Regions from separate parts of the Micromonospora sp. NPDC048935 genome, predicted to be linked through region 2. Evidence: riboswitches for the same ligand, from Rfam matches in the RefSeq annotation. Region 2 holds a riboswitch; the other holds the start of a gene.
What was found. A riboswitch is a leader RNA that binds a small molecule or an ion and turns the genes downstream of it on or off. The one in region 2 is predicted to bind cyclic di-AMP.
Positions count from the first base shown of each region.

Region 1: linked by a shared signal. The riboswitch ahead of ACGFIW_RS05250 (C39 family peptidase) and the one ahead of ACGFIW_RS27285 (coiled-coil domain-containing protein) in region 2 are both predicted to bind cyclic di-AMP.

Region 1 covers NZ_JBICTZ010000001.1:1,051,689-1,058,972, forward strand. Annotated here, with positions in the region: gene pseI (pseudaminic acid synthase) at 1-659, opposite strand, end outside; gene ACGFIW_RS05230 (glycosyltransferase family 2 protein) at 796-1,965, opposite strand; gene ACGFIW_RS05235 (acyltransferase family protein) at 2,243-3,472, shown strand; gene ACGFIW_RS05240 (hypothetical protein) at 3,565-4,008, shown strand; gene ACGFIW_RS05245 (hypothetical protein) at 4,141-4,929, shown strand; cyclic di-AMP (ydaO/yuaA leader) riboswitch at 5,195-5,336, shown strand; gene ACGFIW_RS05250 (C39 family peptidase) at 5,570-6,409, shown strand; gene ACGFIW_RS05255 (alpha/beta fold hydrolase) at 6,543-7,284, shown strand, end outside.
Region 2 covers NZ_JBICTZ010000011.1:218,455-225,738, reverse strand. Annotated here, with positions in the region: gene ACGFIW_RS27300 (alpha/beta fold hydrolase) at 1-932, shown strand, start outside; gene ACGFIW_RS27295 (HelD family protein) at 1,041-3,155, shown strand; gene ACGFIW_RS27290 (cation diffusion facilitator family transporter) at 3,263-4,180, shown strand; cyclic di-AMP (ydaO/yuaA leader) riboswitch at 4,293-4,424, shown strand; gene ACGFIW_RS27285 (coiled-coil domain-containing protein) at 4,430-5,500, shown strand; gene ACGFIW_RS27280 (hypothetical protein) at 5,703-6,209, shown strand; gene ACGFIW_RS27275 (SRPBCC family protein) at 6,374-6,841, opposite strand; gene ACGFIW_RS27270 (PfkB family carbohydrate kinase) at 7,023-7,284, shown strand, end outside.

The DNA of each region.
Region 1 (7,284 bases), on a different contig from region 2:
GTGTGGTCGGAGAGCCCGACCGGCACGTCGAACGCGCCGGCCAGCACCGGCAGCCGACGCAGGTTGCTGTCGGCCGGCGGCGCCGGGTAGGACGCGGTGCAGGCCAGCAGGACGATGCCCGCCGCGCCGCCGGCCCGGGCGGTGCGCACCGCGGCGTCGATCTCGGCGACCGTCGCCATCCCCGTGGAGATCACCATCGGCTTGCCGGTGCTGGCCACGAGCCGGATCAGCGGCAGGTCGACAAGCTCCGAAGAAGCGATCTTGTACGCGGGCGCGTCCAGCGACTCCAGCAGCTCCACAGCGGTCGCGTCGAACGGTGACGAGAAGACGGTCAGGCCACGCTCGCGGGCCCGCTCGAAGATCGGGGCGTGCCACTCGTACGGGGTGTGCGCCCGCTCGTAGAGGCGGTACAGGTTCTCCCCACCCCACAACTCGTGGCCGCTGGAGATCCGGAACGCCGGGGTGTCGACGTCGATGGTGATGGTGTCCGGCCGGTACGTCTGGAGCTTCAGCGCGTGCGCCCCGCTCGCGGCCACCGCGTCGACGATGGCCAGCGCCCGGTCCAGCTCACCGTTGTGGTTCCCGGACATCTCGGCCACCACGAACGGTCGCTCCCCGGCACCGACCAGGTGCGGTCCGATCTTGATTGTCGCCGTCATTCCGACCCCTGCTCCGGTATGCCCGCACCCGCGTGCGGTGGTGCTGCTGTCGTCGTCCACCCGGCGGGCGGACGACCTGGAAGACCAGTGCGCCGGGAGCCGCCCCGGCTCCCGGCGTCGTGTGCGGTGGGGACTGTCACGGCAGGCGGCCCCCGGCCAGCGCGTCCCGCCGATCCGTCACCGTGCCGTCGTCGCGTGTCGTCGCGACGTCCGCCGCTCGCCCCGGGTCGTCGTCGGCGCTGACCGCACCGACCGCGGTGCCGCCGCCACCCGCCGGGGCACCGCGGCGCAGGCGACCGGCGACCCGGTGGGCCTGACGCAGTGCCGAGTACGCCAGCCAGTCGCCGCGCCCGACGAGACGGTGCTTGAGCCCGGTCACGCCCGACGGCAGCGGGTAGCCACCGCTGGGCAGGTACCGGCGGTAGTGCTCGGCGGCCCGGTGGAAGAAGTCCCGCCGCAGGTGTGGGTGCAGCCGGTCGTCGTTGCCCACCACCACCAGATAGTGGTTGATCATCAACTGGAACAGTTCGGCCTGCAACCGCTCGTCCGGGTGCTTGCGGGCGACCCAGTCCAACAGGCGCTCGTACTGGGCGAACGCGTCGAAGTGCCGGCCACTGCGGGTGGACGTGATCGCGCCCTGGCGGCCCTGCCGGTACAGGTAGCAGACCCGGTCCAGCACGGAGATCTTCTCCGCGCCGATCAGCAGCGGGTGGCTGAACGGGATGTCCTCGTACCAGCCGGGGAAGAACCGCAGCTCCAACTGGTCCAGGAAGTCCCGACGGACCACCTTGTTCCAGGCGGTGTGCTGCACCCGCAGCAGCCGTGGCTGGTCGGCCAGACGGGTCACGCCGGGAATGCCGCGCAACAGGTGACTGCTGGCGTCGACCTCCCGCCGGCCGTCCTCGTGCACCCGCAGGTGGTCGAGCATCAGCACGTCGGGCTGGTGCTGGCGCAGCCGGTCCAGCACCGCGGCGATCGTGCCGGGCGGCAACCAGTCGTCGCTGTCGACGAACCAGACGTACCGGCCGGCGGCCACGTCCAGCCCGGCGTTGCGGGCCAGGCCCAGACCCACGTTGCTGCTCAGGTGCACGACACGGACACCGTCGTGGCCGGCGGCGTACGAGCGGAGCATGTCGCCGCAGCCGTCCGGGGAGGCGTCGTCGACCGCGACCACCTCGACCGCGTCCGACTCAGCCACCGGGATGCCGGCCCGGATCGACTCAAGGCACTGGTACAGGTACGCCTCGACGCCGTAGACGGGCACGACGATGCTCAGCAGCGGTGCGTGCGTCGGCTCATTGACCACGCCCGCCACCTTCGACGACCCGGGTGACCGGCCCCGGAACCGCGCGTGGCCGACGATGGTGGAGTCGCTGAACTCCCGACCAGCGGAAGGTTAACGACGACCGGCGGGATCGGGCCCGCGACGGGCGGGACGCGTCCGGTTCACCCGGGAGTGACCCGGTAGGGTGCCCCGGGTGCGGCCCTGCCGGGCCGTCGCGGGCGTCGCCGTCGCGCCGTCCACGCCGCGTCGAGGAGGATACGAACGTGCTGGTGACCCTGCCAAGCCTCGGTATCCCCGCATGACGAGCACCGACGCGGCGTCCACCGCCCGGCCCGGCCCGGCGCCGGCCCGGCTGCCCTCGCTGACCGGGCTGCGGTGGATCGCCGCGTTGCTGGTCTTCGGTTTCCACGCGGGCACCATGCGGATCATCGCCGAACCGGACTACAAGGCCGTGGTCGACAAGGTGTTCAGCCTCGGCCTGTCCGGGGTGCAGTTCTTCTTCATCCTCAGCGGGTTCGTGCTGGTCTGGTCGGCGCGCGAGGGCGACTCGCGGCGCACCTTCTGGCGGCGGCGGGTTGCCAAGATCTACCCCAACCACCTGGTGCTGTTCGGGGCGACGGTGCTCGTCGCCTGGTGGTTCGCCGACCCGGTGCTGCCGGCGGCCGCGCTGGAGAACCTGCTGCTGTTGCAGGCGTGGGATCCCCGCCCGGGCTGGTTCTACAGCATCAACACGGTGAGCTGGTCGCTGTCCTGCGAGTTCTTCTTCTACCTCTGCCTGCCGCTGGTGCTGCCGCTGCTGCGCCGGGCCCGGCCGACGCTGCTCGTGGTGCTGCTCGTCGCGTTGCCCCTGCTGATCCTCGCGCTCTGGCCGGCCCAGCACCTGGTGCCCGAGGTGAGCCGGTGGTGGTTCACCCAGATCTTCCCGCCGGCCCGGTCGCTGGAGTTCTGGTTGGGCGCGGTGGCGGCCGAGCTGATGCGCCGGGGTCTCTGGCGGGGCCCCGGGCTGACCTGGGCCAGCGTCATCTTCGTGGGCGTCTGGGTGGTGGCCGCGCAGTGGATCCCCGCGGAGTTGTGGACCACGTTGCTCGCGGTCGCGTACCTGCTCGTCATCACCGCCGCCGCGGACGCGGACGTGCGGGACCGGCGGTCGCCGTGGCGGTCCCGGCCGCTGGTCTGGCTCGGCGAGGTCTCCTTCGCCTTCTACCTGGTCCACGTGCTGGTGATGACGAGCGTGCTGCGCTTCAGCGGTGACTGGGGGACCGGTTTCCCGGGCTGGCGCGGCCCGGCCGTGGTGCTCGGTTTCCTGCTGGCGAACCTGGTCCTCGCCGGGCTGCTGCACCGCTTCGTCGAAACCCCGATGATGCGCCGGCTCGCGCCGCGCCGTCCGGCCCGACCGGTGTCCGTGCCCGGACAACGCACCGCCGCGACCCAGGCCGCCGCCGACGCGACCGGCGGCGTGGGTGCCCGAGCCGAGCCCGGCGGGCCCGACCAGACCGAGAATCGATCGACGTACGCGGACACCCGCTGACACCGTCCACCCAGGTCAGCGTCTCGGCGCGGCGTACGCCGACACGCCCGTGGTCGGTGCGCCAGGCGTCGGCACGACGGTAGCGTGGGGAGGTGCTTCCGGTCGCGTTCACCTGTCCGCTGTGGTGGGTGGCGCGCTGGGCGACACGGGTGCTGACCAGCCTCGCCGTCGTCGCGGCCCTGGCGCTCGGCGCAGGCCCGGCCACCGTGCCGACGCCAAGCGCCCTACCGAGCCTGAGCGCGGTGCCGAGCCTGAGCGCGGTGCTGTCGCCGTTCGGCTCCGGTCCGCCCGCGGCGGCCTGCCGGCCCACCTGGCCGGCGGCGGCCGAGGAGGCCGCGCACCCGGTGCCGGCGGCCGGTGCGGGTGTCGCCGAGGGGGCCTTCCCGGCCTGGTCGGTCGACGCACAACCGGCTCTCCCCGGCGCCCAGGGCGCCATCGCGACCGGCGTGCTGCCGGTGTGCGCGACCGGGTCCGACCGGCTGCCGCTCGTCGACGGTCTGCACAACTGGCCGCCCCGGGGCCCACCCGGGCGCTGAGCCAGCGGGACACGCGTCCCGTCGCCGCGCCCTGTCGACCCACCAGCTCCGCACCCCGCCGATCCCGTGGCCCGCCGTGGCCGGCGGCCGGTGGGGCTCCCATCGCTCTGCTTCCTCCGCGAGGTGCCGACCATGGAGACAGTCGTCTTCTACCAGTTCGTAACCGAGGTGCCGCAGGCAGCCGCCATCTGGTCGGCCCTGTTCCTGCTGGCACTGGGCGTCCTCGCCGTGCTTGTCGCCCGGCCCGAACGGGACCGGCCCGCCGACGGCCCGCCGCCGCCCGTCCCGACCGCCCGCGAGGTGGCCGCGGCCGAAACCGTCGACAGACACCGGTACGCCGAGGAGGTGGCCGTCGCCGCGGCCGGCGCTGCCAAGACGGCCGGGCGGCGACGGGATGCCTGGTTGACGGCTCAGGAGCAGGTGGAACGGGCCTGGGCGCGGTACGACGAGGCGGACACCGCCGCGCGTCGCTTCGCGGTGTCCGGGGCGCTGCCCACCCCGGGCACCCCCCGCACCCCCGCCGAGTACGCGTCCCGGGAGCGCTACCTGCACCGGGCGGCGACGGCGGCGTACTGGCGGGGTGACCTGACCATGGCGCAGCTCGGTGATGTCTTCGGGCGGCGGCGCGGCTGGGATCCCCGGCGGCACCCGGTCGAGCAGGAGGCGCTGCTCAGCCGGGCGATCCGGGACGCGCGGCTGGCCGACTACCAGGCCGCGGCCACGGCGGAGCGGGCCGCCTGGCGGGATGCGGACCTGGCCGCCTCCTCGGCGCGCACCCTCGCGGTGGAGGCGGCCACGGCGGTTGCCCGGTTGCGGCCGAGCCCGGCGCCCGCCCGCCGGCTGGTGCGCGGGGTGCCCCGGCCCGCCGTCGTGGCACGCTGGCGCCCGGCCCGTGCCCTTCGAGCCCGATCCGTTATGTGAGCCCGGTCACGGATTTACGAATCGGGCGTCCGGCACGATCGGCTCGATTTTTCCCGGGATTGTGGCCGCATTGCCGGCGGCCTGTCCGGTTGTCGACCGGAGGCGTCGCCGTCACCGGTTGTCCCATCGAGTCACGTCATCGGCAATACGCGCAGAAATTGCGGCTCCCATTGAGGTTTACGCAGGTGAGGCCGGCTTGGCAGGGTGTGGGTGGGCCAGTAGTGTCGTCCCGTCCGGTGCGGTAACCGATCGCAAGAGGCGACGCCGCGCCGACCCGCTCAATCGTGATCAACGAACCGGGGACCCATCAGTAAGTCCGGGGTGAATCCGCGAGCCACGGCCCGCGGTAGGGCGATCTTCCCGCCCGAATCCGTCAGCTAACCCGGTCGGCGGTGTCGGAAGGAGTTCCCAACTCGTGCAGCACCTTTCCACCCCTCGGCTGTTCCCTCGCCTCCACGGCGCAGCGGTGCCCCCGCTCATCCGTCCAGTGACGGTGAGCTGACCCCTCGGGTCATCGCCTCTCCCGCCCGGCCGTGCCGGGCGATTCCCTGAGCGGTTCACCATCCGCGGACCACGGTCCGCGCGCTGGCGCCTGCCCGGACACCGGTCGCGCCCCGGTGTGCCGCTCTCCCCCCGATCCGTGGAGGACCCCGTGAAGCACACCATGCAGCGTCAGCTCCGCCGCATCGCGACCGAGCGCCCGTACCAGATCGTCGCCGCCTCCGCCGCGGCCCTCGTGCTCGCCGCCACCACCGGCACCCTGCTCACCGTCGCCGACGACGCCCCGGCCGCTCCGCGCACCGCGACCACTGTCGCCGAGATGCGCAGCGACATCACCACCTCCCGCGGCGACGCGTCCCCGTCGGCCAGCGCCGCGCCGTCCAGCGCCGCCCCGGCCACCAGCGCCCCCGCGCCCGCCGCCAAGGTCAGCAGCAACCCGGACCTGACCCGTAAGCCGGAGCGGCCGAAGCCCCCGGCGACCAAGGTGCTCGACTACGAGTACGAGGCGCAGAACACGTACTACAACTGCGGCCCGGCGGCCACCCGCAACGCGCTCAGCGCCAGCGGGATCGACCGTACCCAGGAAGAACTCGCTGCCGAACTGGGCACCACCGAGATGGGCACCAACTCGGCCGAGGACACCACCCGGGCGCTCAACGCCGAGGTGAAGGGTTCCCCGTACCGGACCCGGATGTTCCCCGGCGCGCCCAGCCCGGCGCAGATGGACCGCCTCCAGGCCGACGTCGTCCGGGCCATCACCGACGGCCGGGGCGTGGTGGCGAACGTCGTCGGCGACGCCACCGACACCGACGGCGGCTGGCACTCCTACGGCGGCGGTCACTACGTCGCTGTCGTGGGTTACAAGGACAACGGCCGCACCGTGCGGATCGCCGACTCGGCGAACCCGGCCGACCCGTCGTACTGGATCACCACCATCGACCTGGCCAACTGGATCACCAGCCGGGGCTACTCCGCCTGACCCGGGCACCCGAACCGCCGCGGGCGTCGTCCCCCACAAGGGGCCGACGCCCGCGGCGTCTCTCCCGCCGGCCCGGGGTACGCCCCCGTCGGCGACTCTCGTCCCGGCCAGCGAACCGTGGGAGACTGCGGCCGTGGTGGACGAATCGGGTGGTCACGCCGGTCGACGGCCGGTCCTGCTGCTGTTGCACGGCATGGGGGCGACCGGTGACGTGTGGTTGCCCTGCGCGGCGCACCTGGAACAACACTGGCCCGGCCGGTGGCTGGCACCGGACCTCGCCGGCCACGGCTGGGCACCGCCGCTGCCGTCGTACTCCTTCGCCGGTCTCGCACAGCGGATCGCGCAGGCCCTCGCCCCCGACGACCGGCTCGTCGTGCTCGGGCACTCGCTGGGCGGCGTGGTCGGCCTCGCGTTGGCCGCGCGCGACGCCGGGATGCCGGTGGACGCCGTGGTCGGGTTCGGCATCAAGGCGCTCTGGTCACCCGCCGAGCTGGACCGTGCCGCCGAACTCGCCGCCCGCCCGGTGAGCTGGTTCGCCAGCCGCACCGAGGCGGCCCGCCGCTACCTGCGCGTCTCCGGGCTGGCCGGCCTGCTCCCACCGGACCACCCGGTGGTGGACGCCGGCCTTCGTCAGGTCGACGGCAAGTGGCGTCTCGCCATGGATCCCCACGCCTTCGCCGTCGGCGAGCCCGACCTGGGCGCGCTGCTGGCGGCGACCGACGCCCCGGTGCTGCTGGCGCGTGGCGAGCACGACCCGATGGTCACCGACGCGCAGCTCAGGGAGTACGGCGTACCGGTCGACACGCTGCCCGGCCTCGGGCACAACGCGCACGTGCAGGACCCGGCGGCCGTGCTGGCGCTGCTGGACGCGTACC
Region 2 (7,284 bases):
TCGAGGTCGGGCTGCCGGACGGCGTACGGCTCCACGTCGAGGCGACGGGGCCGACGGACGCCCAGGTCACCGCCATCCTGTTGCACGGCTGGACGTTGGACGGGCGCGCCTGGCACCGGCAGGTCGACGGGCTGACCGCGGCGTTCGGCGGGTCGGTGCGGGTGGTCACCTACGACGCGCGGGGGCACGGCCGGTCCAGTTGCATGGCGTTGCCCACGGCCACCCTGGCCCAACTCGGCGACGACCTGGCCACGGTGCTCGACACGGTGGCGCCGGTCGGGCCGGTGGTCCTGGTCGGGCACTCGATGGGCGGCATGACGATCATGGAGTACGCCCACCGCCACCCCGCGCACTTCGCCGCCCGTACGGCCGGTCTGGTCTTCGTGTCGACCACCGCCGAGGGGCACACGCACACCGTCTACGGGCTCTCGCCACGGATCGCCCGGCTGATCCGGCTGGCCGAGACGACGGGTGCCGGGGTGTTGGCCCGGTGCGGCTCCTGGCGAGCGCCCCGGGCACTGCTGAACGCGCTGCGGCCGAGCATCCGCTGGATGCTCTTCGGTGACCGCTGCGATCCCTCCGACATCCGCCTGGTGACCTCCGCGGTGGCTCGTGCCTCGCTGCGCTCGATCGGCGGGTTCCGCGCCTCCATCGGCACCCAGCACCGACTGGACACCCTCACCGCGTTGGCCCACCTGCCGGCCGCCGCCCTGGTCGGCGACCGGGACCGGTTGACCCCACCGCCGTGCGCCGAGTCGATCGCGGCGGCCCTGCCGGCCACCGAGTTGACCGTCTGCCCGGGTGCCGGGCACATGCTGATGATGGAGCGCCCGGACGAGGTCAACGCCGCCCTGACCGGTGTCCTGCGCCGGGTGCTCGCCGAACCGCCGCCCCGCGGCCGGGGGGCGACGCCCGCCGAAACGGGTGTCTGAGCGCGTTCGCGCACCTCGGGCGCGGCGGGCCAGGCCCGGGGCCGTACCCTTCTGCGGTTGGCTCGCGCGGTTTTCGCCGCCTGCCGGCGACAGTCGAAGGAGCGTGCGTTGACCGACCAGACCGGCCTGGAGCAGGAGATCGCCGTCGAGCAACGCCACCTCGACCGGGTGTACGCGCGACTCGCCGAACTGCGGCAGTCGGCGGTCCGTGCCGAGCGTGACGGCTACCGGATGGCCCGGGTGGGCACGTACGGCTCGTTGGTCGAGCGCGACGCGATGGTCTTCCACGCCGCGCAGCGGCGGCACGTCCTGGACGCCGAGTACGAGGGGCTGGTCTTCGGCCGGCTGGATCTGCGGGACCGGCAGGTGCTGCACGTCGGGCGTCTCGGCATCCGTGACGAGGACACCACCACACTTGTCGTCGACTGGCGGGCACCGGCCGCCGCCGCCTTCTACCAGGCCACTCCGGCGCAGCCGCTGGACGTGGTGCGTCGCCGCACGATCCAGTCCCGGGCCGAGCGGGTCACCCGGATCGAGGACGACCTGCTGGACCCGAACGCCGCCCCGGAGGGGATGACGGTCGTCGGCGACGGCGCGCTGCTGGCCACCCTGTCCAAGGCCACCGGCCGGGGCATGCGTGACATCGTGGCGACCATCCAGCGGGAGCAGGACGAGGCGATCCGCTCACCCGGTTCCGGGGTGACGATCGTCGCGGGCGGCCCCGGCACCGGTAAGACCGCTGTCGCCCTGCACCGGGCCGCCTTCCTGCTCTACTCCGACCGCAGCCGGTACGCGGGTGGCGGCATCCTGGTGGTCGGCCCGTCGTCGGTCTTCGTGGAGTACATCGGCTCGGTGCTGCCGTCGCTCGGTGAGGACGCCGCGACCCTGCACTCGCTGGGCACCCTGTTTCCGGGAATGAGCGCCACCCGTACCGACCCGCCCGAGGTGGCGGCGGTGAAGGGCTCGCTGCGGATGCGCCGGGTGCTGGAGCGGGCGGCCCGCGACGCGGTGCCGGGCGGCCCGGGTGAGCTGCGGCTGCTCTACCGGGGCACGTTGCTGCGGCTGGACCGGGCGGCGCTGGACCGGGTCCGCGACCGCGCGCTGCACCGGGGCGCCCGACGCAACGAGGTCCGCCGGGCCGGTTTCGACGGGATCTTCGCCGCGCTCTGGGCGCAGGCCCGTGAGGTGGGCGTTCGGCTGCCGGAGCAGCGGACCTTCGAGGCGGAGATCGCCGAGCGGTCGGAGTTCCGCGAGTTTCTCAAGGCGTGGTGGCCCCGGCTGCACCCGCGGCACGTGCTCGGCTGGCTGGCACAGCCGGACCGGCTGCGGCGGTACGCCGGTGGGATCCTCTCCGGCGCGGAGATCCGGCTGCTCACCGCCGCGTACCGGAACCTGGAGTCGGACGGGTTGACCATCGCCGACATCGCACTGCTGGACGAGCTGGACGCCCTTCTCGGCAAGCCGGTGCAGCCGGCCAAGGCCCGGCGCGACCCGTTCCAGCTCGCTGGCGGCGTCCGTGAGCTGAGCACCGCCAGCGACCGGCAGCGGGCCGCCCGCGCGGCGGCGCGGGAGCGTCCGGAGGACTACCGGGACTACGCGCACGTGGTGGTGGACGAGGCGCAGGACGTCTCACCGATGCAGTGGCGGATGGTCGGTCGGCGGGGCCGGCTGGCCTCCTGGACGGTGGTGGGTGACCCCGCGCAGACCGCGTGGACCGGCGACCCCGACGAGTTGGACCGGGCCCGGGACCAGGCGCTGGGCCGACGCAAGCGGCACGATTTCACGCTCACCACCAACTACCGCAACTCCTCGGAGATCTTCGCGGTGGCGGCGGCGGAGATCCGCCGGCTCTACCCCGACCTGCCGCTGCCGACGGCCGTGCGCTCCACCGGGGTCGATCCGGTCGAGCTGGTGGTGCCCGCGACGGGGTTGGAGACCGCGACCGTGCAGGCGGCCTCCGGCCTGCTGACCGAGGTGGAGGGCACGGTCGGGGTGATCACGCCGGTTCCCCGTCGGGACGAGGTCGCCGGTTGGCTCGCCGCGCTCGACGCGCCGCGCCTGCAGGTGGTGACCAGCCTGGAGGCCAAGGGCATGGAGTACGACGGAGTCGTGCTCGTCGCCCCGAGCGAGATCCGGGCGGATCCGGGTGCCGGGGTACGCACCCTCTACGTGGCGCTGTCCCGGGCCACGCAGCGACTCACCACCATCGACCCGACCGGCTGATCCGTGCCAGCTCGTCGGCCGGGCCAGCGGCCGGCCCAACACTTGCACACATAGCGATGTGAACATACATTTGACCGGGCCCCGGCCGGCAGCGGAAGGTGGATCTCGTGGGCGCAGGTCATGACCACCACCATGGGTCCGTCGCCAATGCCGCACAGCAGCACCGGGGCCGCCTCTGGGCGGCATTCGGGCTGCTCGCCACCCTGATGGTGGTCGAGGCGGTGGCCGCCCTGCGCACCGGCTCGCTCGCCCTGCTCTCCGACGCCGGGCACATGTTCACCGACGTGCTCGGCATCGGGATGGCGCTCGCCGCGATCACCGCGACCCGACGGGCCACCGGCGACCCACAGCGCACCTTCGGGCTCTACCGCCTCGAGGTGCTCGCCGCACTGGCCAACGCCGTCCTGCTCTCCGGCGTCGCGATCTACGTGGTGATCGCCGCGATCCGCCGCTTCGGTGCCCCACACGAGGTCGTCGCCGGCCCGATGCTCGTGGTGGCCGTGCTCGGCCTGCTCGCGAACATCGCCGCCTTCGCCCTGCTCCGCGCCGGCGCCCGGGAGAGCATCAACCTCCAGGGCGCCTATCTGGAGGTGCTCGGCGACCTGCTCGGCTCACTCGGTGTGATCGGCGCCGCACTGCTCATCGCCGTCACCGACTGGTGGTGGGCCGACCCGCTGGTCGCGGTCGCCATCGGCGCGTTCATCCTGCCGCGCACCTGGCGGCTGGCCCGCGCCGCCGTCCGCATCCTGGTGCAGGCCGCCCCGGAACACCTGCCGGTGACCGCCGTGCACGACCGGCTGGCCGCCGTACCCGGTGTGGTGGAGGTGCACGACCTGCACGTCTGGACGCTCACCTCGGGCATGGAGGTCGCCTCCGCGCACCTGACCATGGCACCCGGCGCGGAGGTCGGCGCGGTGCTGACCGCAGCGCGTACCGCCCTGCACGACGACTTCCGGATCGAACACGCGACGTTGCAGATCGAGCCCGGCGCCGCCACCGGGGCCTGTGGCTCCATCGAGTGGTAACACCCGTTTCCGTGATGACGCGCGCACCTTCCGTCACATCGGCTGCAGCAGCCCCACCGGCACCGGTAGGCTCGGTCCCGGCCTCCACCAGGCGGCGCCCTCCAGGCGCCGGTGGCGGTCGCCGCCTAATCGCCCAACCAGGCGAACCGGGGAACCACGTTCCTGGGGTGCATCCGCGTCAGCGGTAGGGATCTTCCGTCCCGAACCCGTCAGCTAACCCGGTCGGCGGCTGACGGAAGGACATGCGCAGTGGCACCAGCACGACCCCCCGCCGCCCGACTGGCGGCCCTGATCGTCGCGATGTTCGCCCTCGGCGTCGCACTCCCGGCCGGCGCCGCCTCGGCCGCTCCCCCGACCGGCCTACGGGCCGCCGCCGCACCCGACTCCGACGAGGAGGGCGGCACCCCGTCGCTGCGCGCCCAACTTGAGGCCGCCAGCAAGGGCTACCTGGACGCGAAACGCGCTCTGGACACCTCCGTGCAGCGGCAGCAACAGCTCGCCACCCAACTGAAGGGCATCGAGGTCGAGCTGGCCCAGCGCGACGGCAAGGTCGGCCAGATCGCCGGCGTGGCGTACCGCACCGGCCGGCTCGGCGCGGTGTCGGCACTGCTCAACAGCAGCAGCCCGGAGGGCTTCATGGACCGGGCCGCCGCACTGGAGGCGGTGGCCGCCAACGAGGACCGGGTGCTGCGCGACCTGCTCTCCACCAAGGACCAGGCCAACCGCACCCGGGCCGCCCTGAACGGCGAGATCACCGAACAACGCAAGCAGGTCACGGTCATGGCCAAGCGCAAGGAGCAGGCCGAACGCGCCCTCACCGTCGCCAACACACCCAAGCCGCCGCAGACCACCGCCGACACCGGCTCCAACCGGGGCACCTCCACCGCCAACGCGAAGGCGGCACCGCGCAACTCCGATGGCTCCTGGCCATCCGAGTCGTGCAGCGTCAACGACCCCACGCCCGCCAACGGCTGCATCACCCCGCGCACCCTGCACGCGCTCAACCAGGCCAAGGCTGCCGGCTTCACCCGGTACGTCTCCTGTCACCGCCCCAGCGGCTCCGGCGAACACCCGAAGGGCCGGGCCTGCGACTTCGCCGCGCAGACGAGCGGCTTCGGCGGCAACGCCACCGGCGGCGACAAGACGTACGGCAACAACCTGGCCGCGTACTTCATCCGCAACGCCGACCGGCTCGCCGTGCTGTACGTGATCTGGTACCGGCAGATCTGGCTGCCCAGCAGCGGGTGGAAGTCGTACAGCGGCGCCGGTGGCACCCCGTCCACCGACCACACCAACCACGTACACCTGTCGGTCTACTGACCCACCCGACGGCTCCCCCGGTCCGGGTCCGGGGATGATCCACTCGCGTTCGCCAACTCCGGGGTATCTCGTCGTCCCGGATACCCCGGAGTTGGCGATGTCGTGTTGAGCACGGCACCGAGCCGGGGTACGTCGCCGGGCGTACCCCGGATGTCGTCGGCGATCGGACGACCTGGCGCGGGTCGGCGGGCAGCATCGCGGTATGCGCCGGATCCCACCCACCGCCCGCAAGGGGCTCCTCACTCTGCACCTGGTCACCTCGCTCGGCTGGCTCGGTGCCGACCTGGTGCTCCTGACGCTCGGCATCGCCGTCCAGCGGGGTGCCGACCCGGCGGTTGTCTACCCGGTCACGGCGCTTGTCGGCACGGTGCTGTTCGCGCCGCTGAGCGTCCTGGTCTGGCTGGTCGGGGTCGCCAGCGCGCTGTTCACCCCGTGGGGCCTCTGGCGCTATCGCTGGGTGGTGGCCAAGCTCGTGCTCACCACGGTGATGGTCGGGCTGGTGCTGTTCCTGCTCACGCCGAATCTGCGGCACGCCGGTGCGGTGGGCGCCGCCCTCCCCGCACGGGACCGCGTCGACCTGGTGATCGCGCCCGCGGTGTCGACCAGCCTGATGATCATCGCAACGGTGCTGTCCACGTACAAGCCGTGGGGCCGCCGCCCAGCCGCGGCCGCGACCCCGAACCGAACAACGATCACGACAGCCCCTTGACCCACAACCCACCCCACCCCCGCTCCCGCTCCCGCTCCCGCGCCCGCGATCCTGCACTTACTGTCCCGACATAACGGGGCATTCCACCGGATATCGCCGACAGAAACTGCAAGATCGGCGGGGCGGGGGGCAGGGCCGGGGCGGGCTTGGGGGGTGGGGTGGGGTCAGGCGGAGAGTGGGGGGTTGTTGGTGCGGCTCAGGGCTGGGCCGAGGCGGGCGGCCAGGGCCAGGTGGGCTGCCCGTGCCTGGCGGAACGCGTACCGGAACAGTGGAGTTGGCGCGGTCAGGGTGATCTCGACGTCGATCCGGACCAGGCCGTCCGGCTCGGCGCGCAGTCGGGTGCGGTTGTGCACAGTGGTGGCGGGCCACTGCCGGGCCACCATGATGATCTCGTCGTTGCCGCTGCTCAGCACGTCCGCGTGATACGTGGTGCGGAAGCGTAGTGGGCCGGCCACCAACCTGTCGTTGATCGTGTAGCTGGCCTGGGCGCCGGGTCGGGGCGGCAGTTGACGGACCCGGACGATCAGCGGGTGCAGCTCGCCCTGTCGGGTCAGGTCACTGAGCATCGCCGCCGCCTCGGCCAGCGTGCACCGGGCCTGGACGGTGTAGCTGAAGGTATCGCTGCTGAGCACACGTCTCCCACCGTCGCTTGTCGCACGATCGTCCCGTACCGATGCGTGGCTGGCAACGCCCGACGGCCGCCGGATGCCCGGACGAACCCCGGCTGTCGCATTAAGGTCGACCGGTGGGAAATTACCTGAATAGGACGATGGGCGACATCATGCGCGGTGACGACCGGTGAGCGGGCACGTGATGGTCTTCGCGCCCACGCCGCAGCTCACGGTCACTGTGGACCAGCCGAACGACCATCCCGAGCTGCACCTGCACCCCGGCGGGCAGGGCGTCTGGCAGGCCCGGATGGTGCTGTCGCTCGGTGTCGACGTGGTGCTCTGCGCCGCCCTCGGCGGCGAGATCGGCCAGGTGCTGGAGCCACTACTGGTCAGCGAGGGCGTGGACCTCAAGGTGGTGGTCCGGGACTCCGGCAGCGGCGGGTACGTGCACGATCGCCGGGGCG